One region of the Cytobacillus sp. QJM3NY_8 genome, then DNA from elsewhere that is predicted to be linked to it. Evidence: a T-box and tRNA genes for the amino acid it is inferred to sense, from the RefSeq annotation. Region 1 holds a T-box; the other holds one or more tRNA genes.
What was found. A T-box is a leader RNA that pairs with one kind of tRNA and senses whether it is charged. The one in region 1 lies ahead of proS (proline--tRNA ligase), so its partner is inferred to be a tRNA-Pro.
Positions count from the first base shown of each region.

Region 2: it has a tRNA-Pro gene. The T-box ahead of proS (proline--tRNA ligase) is inferred to sense a tRNA for this amino acid. The anticodon was not compared.

Region 1 is NZ_CM149681.1:640,913-648,440, forward strand. It holds gene AC0VZ9_RS03445 (2-thiouracil desulfurase family protein) at 1-179, shown strand, start outside; gene AC0VZ9_RS03450 (DHA2 family efflux MFS transporter permease subunit) at 266-1,726, opposite strand; gene AC0VZ9_RS03455 (TetR/AcrR family transcriptional regulator) at 1,899-2,453, shown strand; gene AC0VZ9_RS03460 (DUF3291 domain-containing protein) at 2,496-2,963, opposite strand; gene AC0VZ9_RS03465 (DUF1284 domain-containing protein) at 3,104-3,520, opposite strand; T-box leader at 3,726-3,942, shown strand; gene proS (proline--tRNA ligase) at 4,006-5,445, shown strand; gene AC0VZ9_RS03475 (cysteine hydrolase family protein) at 5,742-6,299, shown strand; gene AC0VZ9_RS03480 (restriction endonuclease) at 6,430-6,993, opposite strand; gene AC0VZ9_RS03485 (DUF6434 domain-containing protein) at 7,168-7,528, shown strand, end outside.
Region 2 is NZ_CM149681.1:258,943-266,470, reverse strand. It holds rRNA gene AC0VZ9_RS01505 (23S ribosomal RNA) at 1-84, opposite strand, end outside; rRNA gene AC0VZ9_RS01500 (16S ribosomal RNA) at 387-1,936, opposite strand; tRNA gene AC0VZ9_RS01495 (tRNA-Gly) at 2,035-2,108, opposite strand; tRNA gene AC0VZ9_RS01490 (tRNA-Pro) at 2,132-2,208, opposite strand; tRNA gene AC0VZ9_RS01485 (tRNA-Arg) at 2,214-2,290, opposite strand; tRNA gene AC0VZ9_RS01480 (tRNA-Leu) at 2,351-2,436, opposite strand; tRNA gene AC0VZ9_RS01475 (tRNA-Leu) at 2,496-2,580, opposite strand; tRNA gene AC0VZ9_RS01470 (tRNA-Lys) at 2,596-2,671, opposite strand; tRNA gene AC0VZ9_RS01465 (tRNA-Gln) at 2,680-2,754, opposite strand; tRNA gene AC0VZ9_RS01460 (tRNA-Asp) at 2,763-2,838, opposite strand; tRNA gene AC0VZ9_RS01455 (tRNA-Glu) at 2,870-2,941, opposite strand; tRNA gene AC0VZ9_RS01450 (tRNA-Ser) at 2,957-3,047, opposite strand; tRNA gene AC0VZ9_RS01445 (tRNA-Asn) at 3,053-3,127, opposite strand; gene AC0VZ9_RS01440 (SprT family protein) at 3,292-3,753, opposite strand; gene cmpA (cortex morphogenetic protein CmpA) at 3,890-4,003, shown strand; gene AC0VZ9_RS01430 (Tex family protein) at 4,160-6,325, opposite strand; gene AC0VZ9_RS01425 (PP2C family serine/threonine-protein phosphatase) at 6,407-7,003, opposite strand; gene sigB (RNA polymerase sigma factor SigB) at 7,000-7,528, opposite strand, start outside.

The DNA of each region.
Region 1 (7,528 bases):
TAAAAGAATATAGTCCCTCCTGTGGAAGTTCAATGATTTATAACGGCGAGTTTAAGGGCAACAAAATTCCTGGAGATGGAGTCACGTCGGCCTTGCTTAAAAGGAATGGCATTAATGTAGTATCAGAAGAGGGGCTGGCAGATTTACTTTTGGAAGAAGGATCCAATTATACAGACTAAAAATCAAGAGACTGCGCTTAAGCACCCATTTTTAAAATCGAGAAATAGCAAAGCATACCCAAGAAATCTTAGGTATGCTCGTGTTATTAACTTTGGCTTTGTTGAGCCAATCCTTTATCATGGGTGTTTTTTGGCGATTTTTTAGGCACAAAGAAAACTAAAATCAGTGTTGCAAGGGATAGGACTAACATAAAGACATAGGCAGAACTTGAACCAAAGATCGAAGCTAAGCTCTCCAGTTTGCCTCCTGTCATGTTTTCTTTGGACAACTCCGAAGCATATGAAGTTGCCTGGATCGTATATAAAGTGATGACAACTGCAGTTCCAATCGCACCTGACAATTGGCGAATGGTGTTGTTAACGGCTGAGCCGTGAGATCCCAGCTCTCTTGGCAGAGCATTCAATCCTGCTGTATTTAAAGGCATAGTAATAAAGCTTAATCCTATTCTCAAAATAATGGTGCGGACCATTAAATACATATAAGTAGTCGATTCGTTCAAATCGATTACTCCCCACATGGAAATACTGACAAATACTAATCCTGTAATAAAGAGTGGTTTTGCACCGTATTTATCATACATTCTTCCAGTAACTGGAGATAAGAACGCGTTGATGATAGCTCCGGGCAATAAAAGCAATCCTGCTTCGAAAGCCGTGAACTCGCGCCCGTCCTGCAGGTAAATAGGCAGAAGGATTAAATCCGCATACATAATCATCGTAATTAGGACATTGATAAGCGATGTGAGAGTGAAGATTTTATACTTAAATACAGATAAATTCAGTAAAGGCTCCTTTGATTTCATCTGCCGCAAGCAGAATAGAGCTGTAAAGAATATTCCTGCAATGATCGTTGTAAGGACTATAGGATTTTGCCATCCTTTGCTTCCCGCGGCACTAAATCCGAATAAAATGCATCCAAAGCCAATCGTGGACAAAATAACACTTGGGAGATCCAATCTCGCTTTTGATGTTTCCGATACATTCATCAAATATTTGAAAGCCAGAACGATGACGATGATTAAAAAGGGAATTAACCCAATAAACAGCCATCTCCATGAAACAAATTCAATAATAAAACCGGATAGGGTAGGAGCAATGGCCGGTGCAAAGATTACTGCAAAGCCAATTTTCCCCATTACACTTCCGCGATGCTCGGCGGGGTATAAATATAGAATGACGGTCATCATCAGGGGCATGATAATTCCGGCACCGATTGCCTGAATCATCCTCCCTGCCAGCAGCATGCCAAAGTTCAGTGCACAGGCGCTAATGACAGATCCGATGAGTAAAAAGAACATTGAACTAATGAACAGCTGCCTTGTTGTAAACCGCTGCATCAGAAATGCTGTGATGGGGACTAATACCCCATTTACAAGCATAAATCCGGTTGATAACCATTGGACCGTTGCTGCTTTTACGTTGAATTCCTCCATGAAACTGCTCAATGCCACATTTAATAAAGTCTGATTCAAGGTGGATAAGAAACAGCCGGCAATCAGAACGATTAATAATATTTTTTTATTGCTTTCTGTTATTTCATTGCTCATTCATAAACTCCTTCGTTCTGAACTTGTATTCTCAACATGTTGTCGATAAAATTCATAGTAACAAAACCATCTATTCTTGACCATGAACAGTTTTCTTGTGTGTGTTCACTAATCGACAGCGTGAATAGGGGCTGTTGAGAAAGTCCATGAAAATCTATAAAGGAGGGTTAGAATGTCTGCGCCGAAAAAGGAAGATCCCCGTACAATCCGTTCAAAGGAAATGTTCAAAACAGCAGCTTTTTCCCTGCTATCAGAGGAATCCGATATTTCAAAACTGACCGTTCAGAAAGTTGCGGCCGAAGCAGGATTAAACCGGACAACATTTTACTTGCACTATCAGGATATTCAAGATTTTCTAACGCAAATTACCGGAGAAATTTTAAGCGGGCTATCTGATGAAATTGCAGCATTGATACAATCGGAAGATCTATCAGAAAAGCAGCAGCTGACCCAATTGCTTGATTATTTATATATCCACAGAAAGTATTTGCTGTTCTTATTCAAGCTGAATCAATTCGAGGAAAAACTATTCGTATTATTAAAACAGTTAGTAGAAATAAGAAGAAAGAATACACAGAAGGAATTGCCCGACGAATATGTTTCTATAGATATTAAAACAGCCTCATTGGTAGGCATCATCATGTGGTGGCTAAAGAAGGGACTTCATTTTAGTTCCGATTATATGGCTAATGAAATTCATTTAATGTATAAGGTGAGGCCGCAGTAAAGTGCTGATAGGAAAAATGCTGTGCAGGAGAATTAACCCCAGCTATTTAAGCAGGATCGGTTTCCCAAATTGATCAAATGCACGTCTAAAGTCAAACGCAAAAGAATCAGGTCCATGCTGGATATAATAATCATATCTTTTGAAAGCTTCCTTCCAGGATACATCCGATAACATATCCGTCCACCACACCACATAATTTGGCTGTCTCTCTGGAAGAGGCCCAAACCACTTATTCCTGTCCTGCAATGCCTGCCTATGCAGGCCAGAATAGGTAAACTGATATAAAGATTGAAGGTTTGTCCATACTGTTAGGGTGAGAATGGGGGTACCCTCTCCTTTAATCGTTTCTTCAGGAAACTTAGCTCTAGTTGGTGAGAATTCTTTTATGAGGTGCCCTGTTTTAGCAGCCTCTCGCATGACTTCAATTCCCGCTTCAAAAAATTCCCGGGAGGCAGGATGTTCTTCTGAGTGCTTCAGCCGTCCAACCGTCAAAATAGCCACAAATGCCATGATAATTCCTCCATTACCCTTTTTTCACATATATTCTGAAAGGACTCGACTAATTCCTGTATAAACAGGATAATAATGGTTGTTGCAGATCTAAAACAGTTCTCAAGCAAGTTTAAGAATGGGTATTTAACAGGGGAGGGTCACTTTACTTCCCTTAAGCCCTTCCCTTCAAGAATATCTTGAATACCTTCTTCACAAACGCCGTATGAACGCCAGGAACACGTTTCGCAAACAGTTTGAATATCTGAGGGAAGGGCATATTTTTGGATGTTCGACTCAATGTCCTTCCAATACAGGATTTGCCCGATCTTAAGTCCAAGTTTTTCTAAAATAACGGCATCTCTTTCATAAATATCGTTGTGTTCACAGTGGTATTCACCTGAGTTGGGATACTTTTCACACAGTTGATCTGGCCCTTTTACAAGCTGTATCCATGTCCTGGGGTTGTCTCTCAAGGCTTGGTGCAAACGTGTCATATTTTCCACGTATTCCTGAGAATAGCCCATTCCCCGATATCCCAGAAGGCAAAAAAGATGATGGCCTCGCAGCTTATACATAAAATCCCCCCAATTGAAATGGTTCGTTTACGTTTGAATGTTAACTAAAAAAATGTATAGTTAACATACTTGTTTATCATAACATTTAAAATTGATCAGCTGAGGGTCTTTTTTAAAGTCTTTTGGGGCAGGATGTTTAAAATGGAAAATAAACTCCTGTAAATATTGAATTGCCTGTGACAAGTTGATATATTAACTTATATATATGGAATCAATGATGTGATCAAGTAAATAAGGATTGTGAAACAGAAAATATAGCCTGGGCTGAAAGCTATATCACCCCTCCTTATTGAACCCTGCCACGGAGATTGTTAGTAAAGCTAACCGGGTCGTTTCGTTACAAACGTTTAGAGGACTTTAGATTTTAAATTAAAGTCGAACTAAGGTGGTACCACGTCTATTAGCGTAAAGACGTCCTTTTGAAGGACTCTTTATGCTTTTTTATTTTTTAAACAAATTTCATTTTCCAAGGAGGAAAAAAGAAGATGTCTCAACAAAAGCCAAACAACTTTTCAAAATGGTATCTTGATACGATTCAAAAAGCCGATTTATTTGATTACACCCCAGTTCGCGGCTGTATTGCCTTTAAGCCGGATGGCTATGAAATATGGGAACATATTCAGGAAGAGATGGATAGGCGTTTTAAAGAAACCGGTCATCGCAATGCATATTTCCCCATGTTAATTCCAGAATCCTTCTTTCAGAAGGAAAAGGATCATATTGAAGGATTCTCGCCAGAGCTTCCATGGATAACAGAAGCGGCAGGTGAGAAACTGGAGGAACGTCTGGCACTGCGCCCAACTTCTGAAACAATGATTGGACATTTGTATTCAGATTGGATTAAGAGTTATCGGGATCTGCCTGTATTAATAAATCAATGGGCAAATGTATTCCGGTGGGAGAAGAAGACTCTTCCATTTATCCGCACTTCTGAATTTTTATGGCAGGAAGGCCATACGGCTCATGTGGATGAAGAAGATGCGCGTAAGGAAACAATGCAAATGCTTTCCATTTATAAAGAGGTTGTAGAAGGATTACTTGCGATTCCGGTTTATGATGGCCAAAAAACACCATCAGAACGCTTTGCCGGTGCGGTTGATACTTTTTCCATTGAAGCGATGATGAAAGATGGAAAAGCTGTGCAGGCAGGTACCTCCCATTACTTAGGTACAAAATTTGCCGAAGCTTTCGATATCAAATATTTGAATAAAGAAAATAAACACACCTTTGTCCATACAACATCCTGGGGTACGTCTACACGGTTAATTGGCTCCGTTATCATGGTTCATGGAGATGAGCAAGGCCTTGTGCTGCCTCCAAAAATAGCACCGACTCAAGTTGTGCTGATTCCAGTCGGGCCATGGAAAAAGAACCCGGCCATTATGGAGAAGTTAGATGAAATCTTTGCAGCATTAAAGGCAGAAGGAATCCGCGTCCGCTTAGATGATTCTGATCAATCACCAGGATATAAATTTAATGAGTGGGAACTGAAAGGTGTACCTGTCCGCATAGAACTCGGTCCACGTGATTTAGACCAAAATCAATGCTTAATGAAGGCCCGTGATCTTGGAGACAAAGTTGCGGTACCGCTTGAAGCCATTATTGACAGCATTAAAAAAGAGCTTGAAACCATGCAGAATCGTCTATTCGAAAATGCAAAAGCGTTCCGCTCGGAGAATTCACACACACATATTGATACAATGGACCAGTTAGAACAGCACATAGCAGAATCCGAATTAAATGAAACCATTCCTGGCTGGATATTGGCTGGCTGGTGCGGTGAAGACGCCTGTGAAGAAAGTGTCAAAGAAAAAACAAAATTCACAACAAGGAACATTCCGTTCAATCCGCCGGCAACTAAGGACACATGCATCCATTGTGGTAAAGAAGCGAAGCATACGGTTTGGTTTGCGCGAGCTTATTAAGCTGTGAGTGTGAAATATTACGTGATCTTTCAGGGTCAATTATTTAGGTCCGCCTCACTCAGGCGGACTTTTTTCTTAAAGATGATTGAATGAACGTCCAGGTTTCACAGTAAAGCATTCGAATAAGGAACTTAAACATATTTTATTGTACTGATTAATATGTTAAAATCAAAAATGTCTAAAAATTTAGATAACATTTTCGGACAATGTTATTATGACAATCAATATATTGGCATGAAAATACTATGGGGAACAGATCTCAAATAACTTTATAGGTATTGAAAGGGGAAAATCATTTGAATCAAACATTATTAATTATTGATGCCCAACAGGAGTTAATTGATGGGAATATAAAAGAAAGTAAAGTTTTTAATAAAGAGCGGCTTATTGGGAATATCAATTTAGTGATCGAAAAGGCAAAGCAATCCAGTATTCCAGTTGTCTTTGTTAGGGATTTAGATGTTGCTGAAGGGAAAGGCAAAGGATTTCAGGTTCACGAAGAAATTAATGTGCCTGCGGAAACGAAGTTCTTTGATAAAGCTGCGACGAATTCCTTCCATGGAACAGGACTGCTGGATCACCTTAAATCTCAAAAGGTCAAGCATGTTGTTATAATGGGGTGTAAAACCCAGCACTGTATAGACAGTGCAGTTAGAACCGCAACTATTAGTGGATTGGATGTCACATTAGTAGGTGATGGACATTCAACAACGGACAGCGATGCTTTAAGTGCAGAACAAATTATCAAGCATCATAATGATACTCTTCACGGCCATTACAATGTGGAACATTTTTCAGTTGTCAGAAATGCAGCGGAAGACTTGTTTCATCCGATACATGATTCATATAGGTGAATTGAAATTATAGTATAGAGATATTCCTTATTAACAATAGATTCCCAATTTCTTACTGTGAAATTGGGATATTTAATTTGTGAAAGATAGGCATTCATGAAAGTAGAGGTATACAGGAATTTCCTGAACATCAAGAATGCTGCCCCCGTATTTTTTCCCCTTTTTTCGCTTTTAGAATCCATTTTATAAACTGTTGCCTGTCATATAAACGCATATTGTTTGCTTCGGCAAATTCAATTGCTTGACGGGTGAAACGCTCATTTGTGATGACCCAGCATTCAGCAGCATCAAAAATATCCATTTGCCTTAAAGTTTTTTGGACTAGGCGTATTCCGACTTCTCTTTTATGGCTTTTGACTTTAACAATCACTTGATACCCCGATGGAGAGGCAAGTAAAAAACTTATATCCGGATTCTCATCAATCGGTTTTGTAACTATATAACCAAGTTTGGATAATAGAGAGATGGAGAAATCCTCTAATTGCTCATCTGAAAGTTTGCTGATCAGCCAGATTTCGGAATCCGCCTGACTTTTCTGATCACGGCGAAACCAAAACAATCCGTAAACGAGATAGAAAATCACCTCTCCCAAAAAAGTCAGAAATGCATTTTCCCAATTGTTCGTATTCATAAAGACAATAATCGGCACCAGGATGATCATAAACCAAAGTATTAGATGATGACGTTCATTCAACCTGTAACACATCCTTCATTCTAAAAGTCTTCTAATCTTGTTATATCACAAATCATTTGGGCGGCAAGAATAGGAATATCTAAAAAGATTGGAATCGCCAAAATATATTGGTAAAATTTACATTTACGAACATGTGTTTTATAATATTATTATCTTAAAATGGAGGTAGAATACTTGAGGCCGGAACTAAGAAAGGATTTGGAAGTAAAAGATTTCCTCAGCTATTATTGGTTAAAAGAAGAACTGCAAGTTTTTTGCAGAGAGAATGGAATGAGTGCTGCTGACTCTAAAATGGAGATTACGGATAGAATAGCAGCATTTCTTCAGACAGGAGAAATAAACAAGCCAGCAAAGAAAAAAAAGTCCCCTTCTAAAGATGTTTTGTCAGAATTAAATTTAGATACTGTCATCACAGAAAATCACCGCTGCAGCCAGACCGTAAGAGCCTTCTTCAAATCAATTATCCCTAAATTTCATTTTTCGACTTATATTCAAAATTATTTTAAAGAAAATGCAGGCAAAACATATCGTGATG
Region 2 (7,528 bases), 380 kb from region 1:
TCCCCGAAGCATATCGGTGTTAGTACCGTCCTTCATCGGCTCCTAGTGCCAAGGCATTCACCGTGCGCCCTTTCTAACTTAACCTACTTCGGCCGCTGATCGACTGCGGATCTCTGCGTCAGCTCTCTCGCTCCGCTCCTCACGTTACTGAAGTACGCTCCGGTGCTCACTCGGTCGCTTCCTTGATCTCCTTGCCGCTCATCGTCCTCATGGTTTGTGCTCTTACTTATTTTCAAAATAAGAGAAAAAAACTAAGATGGCGATTACTCGGTTATTGCTTCTTCATTATCATTATCTAGTTTTCAAAGAACGAATCTTTCATTGAGAGATTGAACTCTCAAAACTGAACGAACAAAACGCGTCACGTTTCATGTAAATATCCTTAGAAAGGAGGTGATCCAGCCGCACCTTCCGATACGGCTACCTTGTTACGACTTCACCCCAATCATCTGTCCCACCTTAGGCGGCTGGCTCCAAAAGGTTACCCCACCGACTTCGGGTGTTACAAACTCTCGTGGTGTGACGGGCGGTGTGTACAAGGCCCGGGAACGTATTCACCGCGGCATGCTGATCCGCGATTACTAGCGATTCCGGCTTCATGCAGGCGAGTTGCAGCCTGCAATCCGAACTGAGAATGGTTTTATGGGATTCGCTTAACCTCGCGGTCTCGCAGCCCTTTGTACCATCCATTGTAGCACGTGTGTAGCCCAGGTCATAAGGGGCATGATGATTTGACGTCATCCCCACCTTCCTCCGGTTTGTCACCGGCAGTCACCTTAGAGTGCCCAACTGAATGCTGGCAACTAAGATCAAGGGTTGCGCTCGTTGCGGGACTTAACCCAACATCTCACGACACGAGCTGACGACAACCATGCACCACCTGTCATCCTGTCCCCCGAAGGGGAACGCCCTATCTCTAGGGTTGTCAGGAGATGTCAAGACCTGGTAAGGTTCTTCGCGTTGCTTCGAATTAAACCACATGCTCCACCGCTTGTGCGGGCCCCCGTCAATTCCTTTGAGTTTCAGCCTTGCGGCCGTACTCCCCAGGCGGAGTGCTTAATGCGTTTGCTGCAGCACTAAAGGGCGGAAACCCTCTAACACTTAGCACTCATCGTTTACGGCGTGGACTACCAGGGTATCTAATCCTGTTTGCTCCCCACGCTTTCGCGCCTCAGCGTCAGTTACAGACCAAAGAGTCGCCTTCGCCACTGGTGTTCCTCCACATCTCTACGCATTTCACCGCTACACGTGGAATTCCACTCTTCTCTTCTGCACTCAAGTTCCCCAGTTTCCAATGACCCTCCCCGGTTGAGCCGGGGGCTTTCACATCAGACTTAAGGAACCGCCTGCGCGCGCTTTACGCCCAATAATTCCGGACAACGCTTGCCACCTACGTATTACCGCGGCTGCTGGCACGTAGTTAGCCGTGGCTTTCTGGTTAGGTACCGTCAAGGTACCGGCAGTTACTCCGGTACTTATTCTTCCCTAACAACAGAGTTTTACGATCCGAAAACCTTCATCACTCACGCGGCGTTGCTCCGTCAGACTTTCGTCCATTGCGGAAGATTCCCTACTGCTGCCTCCCGTAGGAGTCTGGGCCGTGTCTCAGTCCCAGTGTGGCCGATCACCCTCTCAGGTCGGCTACGCATCGTTGCCTTGGTGAGCCGTTACCTCACCAACTAGCTAATGCGCCGCGGGCCCATCTGTAAGTGATAGCCGAAACCATCTTTCAGCTTTCCTTCATGTGAGGGAAAGAATTATCCGGTATTAGCCCCGGTTTCCCGGAGTTATCCCAGTCTTACAGGCAGGTTGCCCACGTGTTACTCACCCGTCCGCCGCTGACTTCAGGGAGCAAGCTCCCATCTGTCCGCTCGACTTGCATGTATTAGGCACGCCGCCAGCGTTCGTCCTGAGCCAGGATCAAACTCTCCATATAAGAGTTGATTAAGCTCATAAGTTGTCTTTTCAAAAAAGACTAAAGAATTAACGTTGACGTTTTTGTTCGTTCAGTTTTCAAAGATCAATCAGAAAGTTTGGAGCGGGTGAAGGGAATCGAACCCTCATCATCAGCTTGGAAGGCTGAGGTTTTACCACTAAACTACACCCGCATATAAAATTATTGTTTCCCGAATGGTCGGGAAGACAGGATTCGAACCTGCGACCCCTTGGTCCCAAACCAAGTGCTCTACCAAGCTGAGCTACTCCCCGTAATATGGCGCGCCCGAGAGGAGTCGAACCCCTAACCTTTTGATCCGTAGTCAAACGCTCTATCCAATTGAGCTACGGGCGCATCTTTTAAAGCAACTCTTATATTATATCAACCTAGATTTCAAAAGTCAACAACTTTTTTTGGTGCGGCCGAGAGGACTTGAACCTCCACGGGGTTGCCCCCACTAGGCCCTCAACCTAGCGCGTCTGCCATTCCGCCACGACCGCTTAATGAAGCGACAAGTAACATCATACCAAAACGTAGCACTTATCTCAATGGTAATTAATGGTGCGGGTGAAGGGAGTCGAACCCCCACGCCTTGCGGCGCCAGATCCTAAGTCTGGTGCGTCTGCCAATTCCGCCACACCCGCAATATGAAATTAAAATGGTGAGCCATGAAGGACTCGAACCTTCGACCCTCTGATTAAAAGTCAGATGCTCTACCGACTGAGCTAATGGCTCATCAAAAATGGCTGGGCTAGCAGGATTCGAACCTGCGAGTGACGGAGTCAAAGTCCGGTGCCTTACCGCTTGGCTATAGCCCAATAACAAATGGCGGTCCCGACGGGAATCGAACCCGCGATCTCCTGCGTGACAGGCAGGCATGTTAACCGCTACACCACGGGACCATCCACATAAAACCGTCGGAAACAAAAAAAGTGACCCGTACGGGATTCGAACCCGTGTTACCGCCGTGAAAGGGCGGTGTCTTAACCGCTTGACCAACGGGCCATTGTGAGAATTTTCTGGCGGAGAAGGAGGGATTTGAACCCTCGCGCCGCTTACGCGACCTACACCCTTAGCAGGGGCGCCTCTTCAGCCACTTGAGTACTTCCCCAAATATGGCTCCGCAGGCAGGATTCGAACCTGCGACCGTTCGGTTAACAGCCGAATGCTCTACCACTGAGCTACTGCGGAATAATAATGAACTTTATCGATAAAACAGTTAACATCTTATCGACTCTTCATATTATAAGGACGGAGGCTATAAAAGTCAAGCTTGTTTTTAGAAGAATTTATTAGCCGTTTATCCTATTTTGTCCTGCGACAATTATTAAATATAAAGTGTACTTAATCTAATGTCAATTCTTTTTTAAAACTAATTTCCCCTTGCATTTACCGCAAACATATTTCCTCGTATCAACCATTCTTTTTCTTTGATAAGTTTGACCGCATTCCTTACACATATAAACAAGAATCTTAGCAGATCTATTTGTTTTTGGATAATCAGGCAAGGCCGAACAAAATCGAGGTGCTCCCACTTTTTTCATTAGCATTCTGAAATCCTGATCACGATGTTTATATCCTTTTCCTTCTAAATGCAAATGATAATGACAAAGCTCGTGCTTAATAATACCTTCTAATTCTCCGACCCCAAGCTGCTCATAATACTTTTTGTTTATTTCAACATGATGTGAACTCAGCATATATCTTCCGCCAGTCGACCTGAGGCGTGAATTAAAATAAGCCTGATGGCGAAAGGGCTTGCCGAAACTTTCTAAGGATATCTTTTCAACAAGTGTCTGAAGCTCCTGGTCATTCATAACAATGTTTTTCCTCTCTTATCATAAACATGACAACCTATTATAGCATACATTATATATACCTATTATAGCTCTGAACTCGCTTTGCTGCCCTAGGGAGCGATTATCAGATTCCAATACACGGGAGGTAAATCAGATGCCTGTATGGTTTCAAAACCAAATCCAGCGTGCTTTTTATGAAAAGGACCGGTATCAGATCAAGCTGCTGAATCAGTGCTGGTTTTTCTATAGAAAGAAACACTGCTCATAAAATATGGCGAGCCTGAGATATACCAGCTAAAAGCAGCTACAGCCCTTTGAAAACCTCACAAGCATAGGCCAAATCACGCTAGAAATATTGATTTCCGGCGTGATTTGGCTTATGACTCGAAGAACAAGCCATTTAAGCCAGCAAAACAAAGGAATGTTAATTAGTTTGGTCAAGCATAGTTAAGGCGACTCTTCCCTTGTGCTTATCAACAGAATCAACCCAGACTGTTACTACATCCCCAACGGACACGACATCCAGCGGATGTTTGACAAATTGGCGGCTAAGTTTGGATATATGAACAAGGCCATCCTGTTTGACTCCGATATCAACGAATGCACCAAAGTCGACAACATTTCTCACTGTCCCTTGAAGCTCCATCCCTTCCTGCAGATCCTCAAGTTTCAGGACTTCTTTCTTTAGGAGCGGCTTTGGCAGCTCATCACGCGGATCCCTTTCAGGTCTCATTAAGGCATCAATAATATCTCTCAGTGTAAGTTCACCAATTTCAAGCTCCCGGGCTGTCTGGCTGATATTTATGCCTTTTAGTGCTTCCCTTAATGATTGTGTTCCAAGGTCACTGGATTTAAAGCCGAGATTAGCAAGCAATTTATTTACTACTGCATACGTTTCAGGGTGTATACCAGTCCGGTCCAGAGGTTCTTTCCCATCGATAATCCGCAGGAAGCCTATTGCCTGTTCATAGGTTTTGGCGCCAAGGCGCGGAATCTTTTTCAACTGCTTGCGGTCTGTAAATTTCCCTTCTTCTTCTCGTTTCTTGATTATATTCACAGCAACTGTTTTTGAAAGGCCAGCTACATGCTGCAGCAGCGAAGATGAAGCTGTATTTACATTGACACCCACTTGGTTTACCGCTGTCTCTACAACAAAAGAGAGTGATTCTGACAGCTTTTTCTGAGATACGTCATGCTGATATTGGCCAACCCCCACGGACTTGGGATCAATCTTAACCAATTCTGCAAGAGGATCCTGGAGGCGGCGGGCGATGGATACAGCACTCCTTTCTTCCACCTGAAAATCAGGAAACTCTTCTCTGGCAAGGTCTGAGGCAGAATATACGCTCGCCCCTGCTTCATTGACAATTAGGTAGAATATCTCCTCTTTCATGTCCTTTAAAATGTCAGCGATGAACTGCTCGGTTTCCCTTGAGGCGGTTCCATTGCCGATGGCAACCATTTCTACTTTGTAGGTGTTTAGAATATGAACTACTTTCTCTCGTGCTTGTTTCGTTTTGGAAACAGGAGGATGCGGATATATGACACCGATATCAAGTACTTTTCCAGTTTCATCTACAACTGCAAGCTTGCAGCCAGTTCTGTAGGCAGGGTCTACACCAAGTACTATCTTGCCTTTTAATGGGGGCTGAAGCAGCAGTTTTCTGAGATTTTCAGAAAAAATCATGATCGCCTGTTCTTCTGCTTTTTCAGTTAGTTCATTGCGGATTTCACGTTCAATCGAAGGCATAATCAGACGCTTGTATCCATCCTCAATAGCTTCCTTTACAATTGCCCCTGCAGGGGAGCGTTCATCCTTCACCCACTTTTTATACAAGTACTTTAAGATAAATTCGGTATTTGGCTTAATGTTAATCCTTAAAACTTCTTCTTTTTCACCGCGGTTTAATGCAAGTGTGCGGTGTGGAACAATCTTGCTCACTGGTTCCTCATACTCGTAGTACATTTCATAAACGCCTTTTTCGTCAATCTCTTTATTCTTCACAGAAGACTCAATTTTTCCCTTTTTGGCTGTTTCCATACGGATCCATTTTCTGCTTTCTGCTTCATCTGATACCCATTCTGCGATAATATCTTTCGCTCCGGCAATTGCCTCTTCCGTTGTGGTTACTTCCTTTTCATCTGATAAGAATTCTTTTGCCTTTGCAGCAGGGGGTTCATTAAGGGGAAAGGTGAGAAGCCATTCAGCAAACGGTTCAAGCCCTTTTTCCTTTGCCGCAGTTGCTTTTGTGCGGCGCTTTTGCTTATATGGCCGGTATAAGTCTTCTACCTCCTGCAGCTTCACCGCTTTTTCAATGTTGGATTTTAACTCTTCTGTCAGCTTGCCCTGCTCTTCAATTAAGCGGACTACCTCTTCTTTACGCTGATTGAGATTTTGTATGTATTGCCAGCGCTCCATGATATCCCGAATTTGAACTTCATCCAGTGCACCTGTCTGTTCCTTTCTGTATCGGGCAATGAACGGGACTGTGTTCCCTTCTTCCAATAAGCTGATTGTGTTTTTTACTTGTTTAATGGCTATTGATAATTCTCCAGCGATTAGGTTTAGTACTTGATTTTGTCTATCCATAGTTTTTTCCAAGATCATTCCTCCATCATAGAGTCTCACTTTTCATTTTATCAAAAAGAAAAACAAAAAGCTTACCCTGTTCTAGAGTAAGCTTCCAAGTATGAAAGTAGCATCATCTGAGGTAGATGGATACTGCTTTTTTATATCTTCCGAGATAAGATCAATAGGGAGAAATGCTTTCAGCAAAGTTTTAACCCCTTGAATATTCAAGCCATCTGAGTATATCAAAAACTTAGATTCCGCTTCATACGTAAACCGCTGGGTATGAAACACCTGCGGCCTTCCTGACAGATATCCAGTTACAGGCAGAGGATATGTGAGTTTCCCAGTAGATGAATAAAGGAAAAACCGAATATTCCCTACACAGCTGTATACAAATTCCCTGGAGGCAAAATGGACTTTAAACAGTGCTACTGCTGCTCCTCTTTTCTGTAAAAGAACATCGTTGCAAAGCTTCATGAGCGTATCTACATCTTTCTCATGATGCTGCTCTACGACAGAAACAACAGCAGAAGAAGCTTCATACGCGAATTCCCCGCTTCCAAGGCCATCTGCCAGCACACATACAAAGTATTCATCAGTTGCGGTGAAGTAATATCCATCACCGCAAAAAGCTTTGCCATCTTTAGCTGTCTGGTGAGCAATCACTTCGATGTTATCTCCAACCAATTTGGTCATGAAAGGCACTCCGAGTTATTTGTTTCAGAGTGGATCGCTTCCTGAAGCTTTTTGATTGCACGGCGCTGAAGTCTCGAGACATGCATCTGGGAAATCCCCAGTTTATCTCCAGCTTCTTTTTGGCTCATATTCTCAAGATATGTGTATTGTATAATTAATTTCTCTCTCTCAGACAGGACATGCAGTACTTTATCAAGAACTAGCATTTGATTTACTTTTTCATAGCCCTCGTCTTCATTTCCGACGATATCCAGCAATGTAACTGTTCCGCCATCAGAATCAGCCTCGATTGAATGGTCAACAGAAAGCGCCTGATAGCTTTTTCCCATTTCCATTGCCTCGAGCACTTCTTCTTCTGATACACCCAGCACATCGGCTATTTCGTCCACTCTTGGAGACCTATGAAGTTCTGTTGTGAGCTCTTCAACGGTCGCTTTAATTTTTGGTCCCAATTCCTTTATGCGGCGCGGAACATGAACACTCCAAGTTTTATCCCTTAAGAAGCGCTTAATTTCGCCGATAATC